Regions from separate parts of the Acidovorax sp. LjRoot66 genome, predicted to be linked through region 2. Evidence: predicted binding sites of a transcription regulator. Region 2 holds the regulator's gene; the other holds the start of a gene.
What was found. The regulator HrcA, encoded in region 2, represses chaperone genes, less so after heat shock. The targets are predictions, from matches to a motif close to TTAGCACTCNNNNNNNNNGAGTGCTAA.
Positions count from the first base shown of each region.

Region 1 (6,619 bases), 4.4 Mb from region 2:
GTGAAGGTGGCGCAGGCCCTCGTGCAGCTGATGCGGCGGCTGCAGCAGGTGCCCGAGGTGCTGGTCAGCGCATCGGCGGTGGGTTACTACGGTGCGGCCAATCTTGTGTCTGCCGAGGCACTCGCCGAGGATGGCCCGCCCCAGCCTGGCCAGTTCCAGTCCGACCTGTGCGTGGCCATCGAGCACGAGGCCCGGCGCGCGGAGGCGCTGGGCGTGCGCGTGGTCCGGCTGCGCCTGGGCGTGGTGCTCGGCAGGGGCGATGGGGCCTACCCCATGCTGGCTCTGGCGGCCCGGTTTGGCATGGGCTCCGTGCTCGGCTCCGGGCGGCAACCGGCCCCGTGGATCCACCTCGACGATGCGCTGGGGCTGATCCGCTTCGGCTTGGAACACCAGGCGCTGCAGGGTGCCGTCAACGCCGTGGCGCCGGACACCCCATCGCAGGAGGGCTTCAGCCGCGCCCTCGCGCAGTCCTTCGGCCGCAGGGTTTTCCTGCGCATGCCCGGGGCGCCCCTGCGCTGGCTGATGGGGGAAATGTCCACGCTGCTGCTGGACGGGCAGAACCTGGTGCCCCGGGCCGCGCTGCAGGCCGGCTACCGGTTCCAGCACCCGACCCTGGCCGGGGCGCTGCGCGACCTGGCTGGTTGAAGGCGAACTCAGGCGCGGGCTGCGCGTGCACGGCCGCGCTGGTTCGACACCACGACATTGTCCTTGGCCAGGGCATGCCCATCGCGCACCGCCGCCAGCCAGCCCTCGGTGCTGGCCACCGCCGCGAAATTGCTCTGGAAGACGACGCTGAAGACCCGGTGGATCTCCTCGGCGCTGGCATAACCGGCCGCGTTCTCGTACGGCAGCGCACCCGTGGCATCGGAGAGGAACTCCACCGCCAGCCCGCGGTGCATGGCCTCGAAGACGGTGGACGCATCGCAGTTGTGCGTCATGTAGCCGGCGATGCTCAGCGTGTCGATGCCGTTGTCGGCGATCCACTGCGCCAGGTCGGTGCCCGTGAACGCGCTGGGCGTAGCCTTGGTGATGAGGTGGTCGCGGTGGCGGCGCGCCACTTCGGGGTGCAGTTGGCCGTTGTGGGCATCGGCCTGGAACACCGGTGCGCCCTTGGGCGCATGGTGCTGCACCACCACCACCTTGATGCCGGCGGCATGCGCGGCATCCATGGCGCGCAGGACGTTGGGCAGGCTTTGCGCCACGGGCGGGTATTCGATGGGCAGCAGGCCACCCTCGAAGTATTCGTTCTGGACATCGATGACGATCAGGGCGCGGCGGGGTGCGGTGGACATGGTCGGTGTTTCCATTGGGGTTGCGATGGAGTGGATCTTAGGCAGCGGCGCCCTTTGCCGATACCGGCCCGAACGCCAATCATCGATAGAATCGGGCCATGATCGCCCCCCAGCCCGAAACTGTCGCCGTGGTCGCCTTCGACGGCATCAGCCCGTTCCACCTTTCGGTGCCGTGCCTGGTCTTCGGCGAGGACCGCGACGAGGACCGCAGCCACCGCTTCGCGCTCTCGGTCTGCGCCGCAACGCCCGGCGCGCTGCGCACCAACGCGGGCTTTGCGATCCATGTCGCGCATGGGCTCGAGATACTGCGCCGGGCGCAGATCATCGTCGTACCCTCGTGGTTCGACGACACGCGCGCTGCACCACCGGAGCTGCTGGACGCGCTGCGCAAAGCCCACCGCCGCGGCGCCACCATCGTGGGCCTGTGCCTGGGGGCCTTCGTGCTGGCCGAGGCAGGCCTGCTGGAGGGGCGCACGGCCACCACCCACTGGCAACTGGCCGGGCGATTTGCCGAGCGCTACCGGCAGGTGGTGCTGCAGCCCGAGGTGCTGTACGTGGACCACGGCGACGTGCTCACATCCGCAGGCACCGCAGCCGGCATCGACTGCTGCCTGCACCTGCTGCGTGTGCGCCACGGTGCGGATGCGGCCAACCGAGCTGCCCGCCGCATGGTCGTGGCCCCGCACCGCCAGGGTGGCCAGGCACAGTACATCGAGACCCCCGTGCGCGCCGCGCCCGAGCGCGACCGCCTGGGCCCCGTGGTCGACTGGATGCTGCAGAACCTGCAGCAGCCGCAAGACCTGGATGCCCTGGCCCAGCGCGCCCTCATGAGCCGCCGGAGCTTCACGCGCAACTTCCGCGAGGCCATGGGCACCACCGTGGGCCAGTGGCTGCTGCACCAGCGCCTGGCCCTGGCCCAGCGCCTGCTGGAGACGACTGAGGAATCCATCGACGCGGTGGCCGACAAAGCGGGCTTCGGCACCCCAGCCTCGCTGCGCCAGCATTTCGCGGCCAACCTCCAGGTGTCGCCGCTGGGGTACCGCAGGCAGTTCCGCACGGTCTGAGGGTGGGGAGCCGCGGAGACGGCTCGCAGCGAGCGCCTTCAGCCTGGTTCACCACAATCGTCAGGCCTCGGCTCCTACAGGTGACACGAATCGACCCGCCTAGACTCATCGGCAAGTGCAAGGGTCCCGATCAAGGGACAGCCAGTACCTGACCCCAGCCCAGAGACGGTCAGGGCATCGGAATCCCTGCCAAAGCACCCAGAAAAAGCAGGGGGAACTTCGGCCTTAGCACTCACTCCAAGAGAGTGCTAATATCATGCCCTAGAGGAAAGGATTCCCGGAATGAACATTCAATCTGGAACCGCTACGACGACTTTGGCGCCTGCAAACCCGTGGGCGCTGGTGCCCCCACTGGGCAACCTGGACGCCTATATTTCGGCCGTCAACCGCCTGCCGCTGCTCACCCACGAGGAAGAGCAGTCGTATGCACGCGCGCTCAAGGACAACAACGATCTGGACGCCGCCGGCCGGCTGGTGATGTCGCACCTGCGCCTGGTGGTTTCCATCTCGCGCCAGTATCTGGGCTATGGCCTGCCGCACGGCGACCTGATCCAGGAAGGCAACGTGGGCCTGATGAAAGCCGTCAAGCGCTTCGATCCCGACCAGGGCGTGCGGCTGGTGAGCTACGCCATGCACTGGATCAAGGCCGAGATCCACGAGTACATCCTCAAGAACTGGCGCATGGTCAAGGTGGCGACCACCAAGGCCCAGCGCAAGCTGTTCTTCAATCTGCGGTCCATGAAGCAGGGTTTCAAGGCCGACGCGGCAGCCGCCGACGCTGCGACGCACCGCGACACCCTCTCCGAGAGCGAAATCGACTCGGTGGCGCAGCAGCTGAACGTCAAGCGCGAGGAAGTCATCGAGATGGAAACCCGCATGTCGGGCGGCGACGTGCTGCTCGACCCGGCCCCTTCGGATGACGGCGAGCAGGCCTTCGGCCCCATCGCCTACCTGGCCGATGCCGCGCACGAACCCACGGCCATGATCGAGTCGCGCCAGCGCGATTCCCTGGCCACCGATGGCATCGCCACCGCCCTGTCCAGCCTGGACGAGCGCAGCCGCCGCATCGTGGAAGAGCGCTGGCTCAAGGTGAACGACGATGGTTCGGGCGGCATGACGCTGCACGAACTGGCAGCCGTGTACGGCGTGAGCGCCGAGCGCATCCGCCAGATCGAGGTCGCCGCGATGAAGAAGATGAAGAAGACGCTGGCCGAATACGCATAAGCAGCGCCACGCTTTGGCACAGAGGCCGCGTTAACATCGCTGCTTCGCGGCTGAAGTACCTTCGAGAAAGGGCCCCGTCGGGGCCCTTTTCTTTTGCCCTTCCGCCTCCGGACGATAAATTCCAAGGAGATGCTCTTGTCACGCCCTGTTGTTCCCCGCCGTGCCGCGCTTGCGCTCGCGCTCGCTGCCCTGTCGTCGCCCTGGGCCATTGCCCAACAGACCCCGCAAAAAGCCCCGGCAGCCAAACCTGTCGGCGCCGCGCCAGCAGCAGCGGCAGCCCCCCTGGCCTGGCCGACCAAGCCGGTGCGCATCATCGTCGGCTTCCCGGCCGGCTCGTCGCCCGACCTCACGGCGCGCACCATCGCCGAGCCCCTGTCCAAGGCGCTGGGCCAACCGGTGATCGTCGAGAACAAGGTGGGTGCGGGTGGCAACATCGGCGCCGACGCCGTGGCCAAGGCGCGCGACGACCACACCATCGGCCTGATGATCAACGGCAACATGACCATCGCCAAGATGCTCAACCCCGCCGTGCCCTACGACCCCATCAAGGACCTGGCACCGTTGAGCCTGATCGGCACCTCGCCCCTGGTGCTGACCGCGCCCGTGAGCCAGCCAGGCGTATCGGCCACGGCCGATGCGCGCGAGTTCTTCGTGGCCGCGCGCAACGGCGGCGACAAGTGGAGCTATGGCACCCCCGGCGTGGGCACCGTGGGCCACATCGGCACCGAACTGCTCAAGTCGCGCAGCAACATCAACCCCGTGCACGTGCCCTACCCTGGCTACCCCCAGGTGGCCACGGCCATGCTGGGTGGCCAGCTGCAGATGGCGCTGCTGCCGCCGGCCCTGGCCCAGGCCCAGATCAAGGCGGGCAAGCTGCGCGCCATTGGCGTCACCTCCGCCGGCCGCAGCCCGCTGGTGCCCGACGTGCCCAGCCTGGCAGAGGCCGGCATCACCAACTACAACCTCGAGATCTGGAACGCCTTCGCCGCCCCGGTCACCATGCCCAAGCCCATCCAGGCCAAAGTCGCCGCCCTCATCAGCGACATCGCCCGCAGCCCCGACGTGCGCAGCAAGCTGTTCCAGCAGGGCTGGCAGGTGGTGGGCACCTCGCCCGAGGGCCTGGCCAACCGCATCAAGGCGGACACCAACCTGCTGGGCGGCGTGATCGCCATGCGCGGGATCAAGGCGGAATAAGCCCACCGGCCCCAACGGCCCTCCCCACGCCTGCAACAGCGACGGAGGGCTTTTTTGTGGGTGCGTTCAGGCGGCGCTCAGCAGCGCGCGCACATCCTCGGTCAGGGCCTGGGCGCCGCTGCCATAGCGGCTGTAGATGCGCAGGCGCCCGGCCGGGTCGTAGATGTAGCTGCCGGCCGAATGGTCCATGCTGTAGCTGGTGGGGGTCTTGCCCTCGACCTTCTTGTAGTAGATCTTGAAGTCCTTGGCCACGGCGGCCAGTTGTTCGGGCGTGCCGCGCAGCGCGAGGAAGGTGGGGTCGAAGTTGGCCATGTAGGCCTTGAGCACCTCGGGGGTGTCGCGGTCCGGGTCCACGGTGACGAAAATGCCCTGCAGGCGCTCGCCGTCCTTGCCCAGGGCTTTCTTGACCTCGGCCAGCTCTTGCATGGAGGTCGGACAGACGTCGGGGCACTGGGTGAAACCGAAGAACACCACCACCACCTTGCCCGCAAAGTCCTTGAGGCTGCGCGCCTGGCCGTTGTGGTCGGTCAGCGGCAGGTCGCGGGCGTAGTCGGCGCCGGTGACGTCCACGCCACGGAACTCCAGCTTCTTTTCGGAGCAGGCAACCAGCAGCGCACTGCCGGCGAGCGCGGCTGCGCCCATGGCGATCATTCGGAGAGCATGTCGTTTGTGCATGGTGTGGCCGTTCAAAGCACGTAGTGGTCCACCAGCAGCGCGGCGAACAGCACGCTCAGGTGGATGAGGGAGAAGCGGAAGGTCTTGCGCGCCAGCGCATCCGAGTAGTTGCGCCACAGCGCAAAGCCATAGCCGCAGAAGCCCGCAGAGAGCACCACCGCCGCCACCAGGTAGATCCACGAGCTCATGCCGTAGATAAAGGGCATCAGGCAGCCGGCGAAGAGGATCAGCGTGTACAGGAAGACCTGCAGCCGCGTGAACTCGTTGCCGTGCGTCACGGGCAGCATGGGCAGGCCGGACTTGCGGTAGTCCTCGACCCGGTACAGCGCCAGCGCCCAGAAGTGCGGCGGCGTCCACAAAAAGATGATGAGGAACAGGATCAGCGCCTCGGGGCCCACGTCGCCCGTCATCGACGACCAGCCCAGCACCGGTGGCATGGCGCCCGAGGCGCCGCCGATCACGATGTTCTGTGGCGTGAGCGGCTTGAGGATGACGGTGTAGACCACGGCGTAGCCGACGAAGGTGGCGAAGGTGAGCCACATGGTCAGCGGGTTCACGGCAAAGTACAGCAGGGCCGAGCCGGCGCCGCACAGCACGGCCGAGAACAGCAGGGTCTGCGAATTGGACAACTCGCCCTTGGCGGTGGGACGCCAGGCCGTGCGCTTCATCTTGGCGTCGATGCCTTGCTCGACGATGCAGTTGAATGCGGCCGCAGCACCGGCCACCAGCCACACGCCCACGCAGGCGATCACCATCAGGCCGAACTGCGGCCCGGTGGGCATGCCGGGCACGGCCAGCACCATGCCGATGAGCGCGCAGAACACGATGAGCTGCACCACGCGCGGCTTGGTGAGGGCATAGAACTGGGCCACGCGCGAGGGCGGCGAGGAAAGGGCGGGGGCGACACTCATGCGGACACTCTTCTCGATGCGCGCGAAGGCGCTGGGGATTCTTCGTCTTGCGGTGCGGTGGCCGCGCGGCTGGCTGCCAGCGCCCAGGTCAGCACCACCACCATGGCGGCTGCACCGCCGGTGTGCAGCACGGCGGCCAGCAGGGGCCAGCCGAGCACGACATTGGACAGGCCGGTGGCCAGTTGCCCCAGCGCCAGCGCCAGCAGCCAGCCCGCCTGTACCGGCAGCACTGCGGCCTTGCGCAGGCGCCACACCAGCG
Region 1 covers NZ_CAXUQU020000001.1:6,029,511-6,036,129, forward strand. Annotated here, with positions in the region: gene ACSQ3Y_RS28175 (TIGR01777 family oxidoreductase) at 1-645, shown strand, start outside; gene ACSQ3Y_RS28180 (cysteine hydrolase family protein) at 654-1,292, opposite strand; gene ACSQ3Y_RS28185 (GlxA family transcriptional regulator) at 1,391-2,356, shown strand; gene rpoH (RNA polymerase sigma factor RpoH) at 2,639-3,580, shown strand; gene ACSQ3Y_RS28195 (Bug family tripartite tricarboxylate transporter substrate binding protein) at 3,710-4,774, shown strand; gene ACSQ3Y_RS28200 (SCO family protein) at 4,841-5,449, opposite strand; gene cyoE (heme o synthase) at 5,461-6,360, opposite strand; gene ACSQ3Y_RS28210 (COX15/CtaA family protein) at 6,357-6,619, opposite strand, start outside.
Region 1: a site for HrcA is predicted at 2,582-2,608, ahead of rpoH (RNA polymerase sigma factor RpoH). Genes of this name have one in related genera too.

Region 2 (6,619 bases):
AAGGCCGGCAGCAGCTCGGGCGGCAGGTTGTCCACGCAGTAGTAGCCCGCATCCTCCAGGGCATGCAGTGCCACCGACTTGCCGGAGCCGGACATGCCCGTGATCAGCACAATCTCAAGCGCCATCGGTTGCCTTTTTCGTGTTCTTCCTCTTGGGGCTGCGGGCGGGCGGCGCAACTGGCGCCGGTGGTGGAGCGACATCGAGCATCTCGCGCGCATGGGCCACGGTGGCCTTGCTGGAATCGTCGCCGCCCAGCATGCGGGCCACTTCGGAGATGCGGTCCTTGCCCTGCACGGCCACGACCTCGCTGGCCGTGCCCTTGGCGCCGCTGCGCTTGGATACCACCAGGTGGTGGTCGGCGCGCGCGGCCACCTTGGGCAGGTGGGTCACGGTGAGCACCTGGCGGTCGCGCCCCAGTTGCTGCATGAGCCGGCCCACGGTGTCGGCCACGGCCCCGCCCACGCCCGAGTCCACCTCGTCGAAGATCAGCGTAGGCGCCTCGCCCAGTGCGCTGGTGGTGACCGAGATCGCCAGCGAGATGCGCGACAGTTCACCGCCCGAGGCCACCTTGCCGATGGGCCTGGGGCTTGCGCCCGGGTGGCCCGCCACGAGGAAGGCCACATCGTCCGTGCCATGGGCGGCAGGCTCGGCCAGCTTGCCCAGGGCCACCTCGAACTGGCCGCCGGCCATGCCCAGGCCCTGCATGGCCTGGGTGATGGCGGCCGACAGCCGCGGCGCGCCTTTGGCCCGCGCCAGCGACAAGGCGCGCGCCGCGGCCTGGTAGGCCCGGGCACTGGCGGCCTCGGCCTTTTCCAGCGCCACCAGGTCGGCGGCGGCGTCGAGTTGTTGCAGCTCGGCCTTCCAGCCGTGCAGCAATGCGGGCAGCTCCACTGGGCTGCGCTTGTAGCGCCGCGAGAGCGTCATCCACAGCGACAGGCGCGCATCCACGGCGGCCAGGCGCTCGGGGTCCAGGTCGTTGTGGCGCAGGTAGGCGTGCAGCGAATGCACCACATCGCCGGCCTGCGCCACGGCGGAGTTGAGGATATCGGCGGCGCTGGCGAATTCGGCTTCGAGGTGCTCGTGGTCCTGCAGCAGGTCCTGGGCGCGCGAGAGTCCGTCCAGCGCGCCGCCGCCCTCCGCATCGCCACCCGACAGGGCAGCGATGGCGGCGTTGGCCGCTTCCATCAATGCCGAGGCGTTGGACAGGCGCTTGTGCTGCGCGTCGAGTTCGGGCCATTCGTCATCGCCCGGGGCCAGCTTGTCGACCTCGGCGATCTGCCACTGCAGGCGCTCGCGCTCCTGCTGCAGGGTGGCCTGGGCGGCGCGGGCCTGGGCCAGTGCCTTCTGGTCGGCCCGCCACTGGTTCCAGCGCGCAAGCGTCGCCCGGTCGCTGGTGCCCGAGTAGGCGTCGAGCAGGCCGCGCACCGATTCGGGCCGCGTCAGGCTCTGCCAGGCATGTTGGCCGTGGATGTCGAGCAGCAGCTCGCCGAGCGCGCGCAGTTGCGTAGCGGTGGCGGGCGTGCCGTTGATCCAGCCGCGGCTCTTGCCCTGCGTGTCCACGGTGCGGCGCAGCAGCAGCAGTTCCTCGCCCTCCAGCCCGGCTTCTTCGAGCCAGGGCCTGGCGGCGGGCGGGGTGTCGAATTCGGCACACACGTCGGTGCGGGGGCAGCCTTCGCGCACCAGCGCGGCATCGGCCCGGGCGCCGAGCACCAGTTGCACGGCGTCGATGAGGATGGACTTGCCGGCCCCTGTCTCGCCGGTGAGCACGGTGAAACCACTCTGCAGGTCCAGCTCCAGCGCCTGGACGATGACGAAATCACGCAGCGTGATGCGCCTCAGGGCCATGGTCAGGAGCCCCCTTCGTTCCAGCGCAGCTTCTTGCGCAGGGTGGCAAAGTAGTTCCAGCCCAGCGGGTGCAGAAAGCGCACGCAGTGCTCGGAGCGCTGCACCAGGATGCGGTCGCCGTGCAGCAGCGAGGCCAGTGACTGCATGTCGAAATTGGCGCTCACGTCGCGGCCGCTGACCACCTCGACGGCGATCTCGGTGGCATCCGACAGCACGATGGGCCGGTTGGACAAGGTGTGCGGTGCGATGGGTACCAGCACCCAGCCGGGGATGGACGGGTGCAGCATGGGGCCACCGGCCGACAGTGCGTAGGCCGTGGAGCCCGTGGGCGAGGCGATGATCAGGCCATCGGCCCGCTGGTTGGCTACGAAGCGGCCGCCCACTTCCACGCGCAGCTCCACCATGCCCGAGGTGGCGCCGCGGTTCACCACCACGTCGTTCATGGCCAGCGCCTCGAAGACCACCTGGCCGTCGCGCACCACGCGGGCGTGCATCAGCGGGCGCAGGTCTTCTTCGTACTCGCCCTGCAGCATCGGGGGCAGGGTGGCCTGGTAGGTGTCGAATGGGATATCGGTGATGAAGCCCAGGCGCCCCTGGTTGATGCCGATCAGCGGCGTCCTGTGGCGCGCCAACTGCCTGCCGATGCCCAGCATGGTGCCGTCGCCGCCGACCACCAGGCCCAGATCGCAGCGGGCACCGATGGTGTCCACGTCCATGGCGGGGTAGCCGGACAGGCCGGTGTTGGCAGCGGTCTCGGCCTCCAGCGCCACCTCGCAGCCCTGCCCCGTGAGGAACTGCGCAATGTCCTGCAGGGCCTGGCGCGAACTGTCGGTCATGGAGGAGGCGCCTGTGCCCGATGCCTGCTGGTACTTGCCGATGAGCGCTACATGGCGGAAATTGGAGGTCATCGTCAAATTACATCATTGTTGTAAGAACACGGGGCCTGGGCGGGGCCTTGCGTGCTCCACCATTGGCCGGGAAGGCACCATACGAACGGCCCAGGCCGGACAGGGTGTTTAATGCGAGGAGCCTGTTGGACTTGGAAATCGTCGGCTGCAAATCGGCCGCAGCGGTCCATTTTCCACCGTCTTTTTGCCCCATAGCTTGGCTATGGGGCTGCAAATCCAGCAAAAACTGCCCTCGCTGAGGCCGATTTTCGCTTTCGACGCTCCAAGTCCGACGGGCTCCTAGTGCATCCCATGCGGACTGCTCCGTACAACGATAGACGAAACCCGACAGGGAATCACCCACTTCCCTCATTAAAATCGACCGCATGCTCGATGACCGCGCCAAGTTGTTGCTCAAAGCGCTCGTGGAGCGCTACATAGCCGATGGGCAGCCCGTCGGCTCGCGCACGCTCTCGCGCGCCTCCGGCATGGACCTGTCGCCGGCGACCATCCGCAACGTGATGGCCGACCTCGAAGAGCTGGGCCTGATCGCCAGCCCGCACACCTCAGCGGGGCGCATTCCCACGGCCAAGGGCTACCGCCTGTTCGTGGACACCATGTTGACCGTGCAGCGTGACCCTTTGATTTCACCCCCGCTGGCGCCTGAGCAGCCGCAGAAGGTGATCGCCAACGCCGCCAACCTGCTGTCCAACCTGTCGCAGTTCGTGGGTGTAGTGATGGCGCCACGGCGCACCTCGGTGTTCCGGCACATCGAATTCCTAAGGCTGTCGGAGCGGCGCTTCCTGGTGATCATCGTCTCGCCCGAGGGCGATGTGCAGAACCGCGTGATCTTCACCGACATCGACCACTCCCAGTCGCAGTTGATCGAGGCCGCCAATTTCCTCAACGCCAACTACGCCGGCCTGGCCATGGAGCAGGTGCGCGAGCGCCTCAAATCCGAGGTCGACGCGCTGCGCGGCGAGATCGGCACGCTGATGCAGGCCGCCGTCAACGTGGGCTCCGAAGGCGAGTCGCAGGACGAGGTGGTCATCTCCGGGGAGCGCAACCTGCTGTCGGTCAGCGATTTTTCCAGCGACATGGGCAACCTGCGCCGCGCCTTCGACCTCTTCGAGCAGAAGACGCAGATCCTGCGCCTGATGGATTTTTCCAGCCAGGCCGAGGGCGTGCGCATCTACATCGGTGGCGAAAGCCAGGTCGTGCCCTTCGAGGAACTCTCCATCGTGAGCTCTCCCTACGAGGTGGATGGCAAGGTGGTCGGCACGCTCGGCGTGATCGGCCCCACGCGCATGCCCTACGACCGCATGATCCAGATCGTGGACATCACCTCCAAGCTGGTGTCCAACGCCCTCAGCCACCGCCGCTGAGCGCCTGGATACCCCCTACAATACCGCGTGCCCCATCTTCGGTCAGGTACACGGGGCGTTAGCTCAGTTGGTTAGAGCAGAGGACTCATAATCCTTTGGTCGCGGGTTCAAGTCCCTCACGCCCTACCATATCCCGCTTAGGTTTTCTGCTATTGTTTTCGGAGCGTTTTGTTCCGCAAAACAGGGGCTGTTCCGCAAAACCTGTTTCGACGGCTTCACGTGCCGCCTTGCCTTGTGACGGATGCCGTCGGCCGCCATGGCCGCTGTGGTAAGCCCCAACATGGCCTGTGCGGGCTTCGCTCCGGTGTCGCCATCGGCCCCGGCGGCCACCTTGGCGTGGGAAACCCTCATCTGATGTCGGCCTTGCCCTTTTCCATGGCCTGCGCTGGCAAACTATGTCTTGTAGGACTTTGCGCCGATCGGGTGTCCGCATGTAACTTGTGCTCCACGTCACTGCGACGACACCAAGTCATCGATACATTCAAGGACACGCGATGTCACGCTTCTTGCAAGCCCTGGACTGGCCAGGGCGCTGGGGCGTCGCTGCCTGTGCCAGCACGAGGGTTGGGTCGTCCTGGTCTGCGAGGGGGTGGGTGTGCCGAATGGAGCCTGCCGACACTGCTCAGCCATTTTTATTTTTGGAGTCCATTCGATGCGGTATCTAATTGTTTTGTTTTTAGCTGCAGTGACCACGTTTGCCCAGGCTGCAAACTTCGTTTCGATGCACCAGTCTGCACACAGAATTGCCCTGTCTCTGTCGTCCGGCAGCAGCGGCTATACCTTCGACACCAAGGTCGGCTTCAAGGAGCAATACGCTCCTACCGGCGTGACGGGCTGCGCCATCGGTTTTGGCACGGGCGGCTGCGCTTTCCCTGGCGGTGGCTCCCTCTCCCTGCCTGAATTCACTGGCTTCCAGATGCAGAACCAGGAATTCAAGATCTTCATTCCTGCAGGCACCCGTTCGTTTCTATTCTCGGGCTATGCGGCCCAAGGCACCCAGTCGGCCTTCGTGCTGCGCTACGGCAAGGAGCCGACCCGAGTCGCCGCCCTGAGCGGTAGTGAGTACCAGGCGGCACAGACCGGCGAGCGCATCGACTCCTCGTTCACACGCCTGGTCAATGAAGACGTCGACCATTTCGTCGTGCACGACGGTGGCGGCACCCTGCGCTTCGTGGGCGGCCAGCTCGATGCCAACCGCAGCAGCACCGACCAGGGCAAATGGCTCTACGTGCGCCAGCTGAGCGGCTCCGCGCTCTACGACTACCAGGGTGCCCTGGACGTCGACATGCCCAAGTACGCGGCCGGCTACGCCAAGATCTCCTGGACCACCAGCGCCTTTCCAGACCCCGTTGACGCCGCAAGCCCTGGCGGTGGTGGTGGCACCACCAATCCACCGGTTACCGGCACGACGGTCACCACCTCGGTGCTCTCCACCACCGGCCAGCCCCTCAGGCTGGACATCACGATGACCCAGTCGGCCACTGAGGTCGCTGCCAATCCGCAGATCAGCACCTGGGTTGCTGCACGCATTCCCGCCAACGGCCTTTTCTACACGACGGATGTCTGGTTCTTCCGCAAGGTCGATGGCTGGGCCCAACTGGTGTTGCCGTTCCCTGAGACGGTGGCTTACTCGAGTCTGGGCACCAACGCCACGAGCTTGAAATTCACGCCCTCGCTGGACCTGACGGACACGGACCTGCGCGCCTTCAATGTCGAGGTGTATTTCGGCTACAAGACCAGCACCGGCGCTTTTGTGAGCAAAGGCAAGATCTGGCCCCAGTAAATCGGTCGGCGCAGGCGCGCCGCTCACCTGGTTATGCAAAGGCCCTTCGGGGCCTTTTTGCATGGGACTGCCGAGCAGGGGAGCAGGGCGGCAACGCTCAGTGCAGGCCTGCTGCGTCGCACCGGTGCAAGCGCGGCACTGCAGCAGGGCGCGGCGCAGACCCATGCGGGGCAGCAAGCCAATAAATTTGGCGTTTTTGCCTGAAGGCACCTCCGGGGTGCACTACAATACAGGCAGCAGACGAGTTCTGTGAAAGCCTTCGGATCTTTCTGGTGGCGAACACAGAAAGCAGTGATTTTTTGAAATGTTGAAAAATCCATGCTATAATTTGAAGCTTAGCGGCTGTAGCTCAGTTGGATAGAGTACTTGGCTACGAACCAAGGGGTCGTGGGTTCAATTCCTGCCAGCCGCACCAACAGGTAAGCCCTGATATCGCAAGGTATCAGGGCTTTTTCCTTGGTGGGTCCTGCTCTCATGCCGCATCTGGCCAGATGCCGCCGGCGGGCCTTGGAGGGGCCTCGCTCTTTTCGCACGCACCTCACGCCGTCTTCCTACACGTCACCCGCTCCGGCCGGCGCACCCTGTGGGGCAGAGTTCACTGCAAAGAACTCCGCCTCCCACAGCCATGCCCGCCCACGCCGTCACCTGCCAGTTCCAGCGCGATCCTGGATCCGAGCGCCTCGCCTCCACACCGGTGGAGGCGGATGCGGAAGCTGTAC
Region 2 covers NZ_CAXUQU020000001.1:1,649,742-1,656,360, forward strand. Annotated here, with positions in the region: gene rapZ (RNase adapter RapZ) at 1-125, opposite strand, end outside; gene recN (DNA repair protein RecN) at 115-1,845, opposite strand; gene ACSQ3Y_RS07665 (NAD kinase) at 1,848-2,753, opposite strand; gene hrcA (heat-inducible transcriptional repressor HrcA) at 3,119-4,117, shown strand; tRNA gene ACSQ3Y_RS07675 (tRNA-Ile) at 4,170-4,246, shown strand; gene ACSQ3Y_RS07680 (hypothetical protein) at 4,839-5,900, shown strand; tRNA gene ACSQ3Y_RS07685 (tRNA-Arg) at 6,239-6,315, shown strand; gene ACSQ3Y_RS07690 (hypothetical protein) at 6,526-6,619, shown strand, end outside.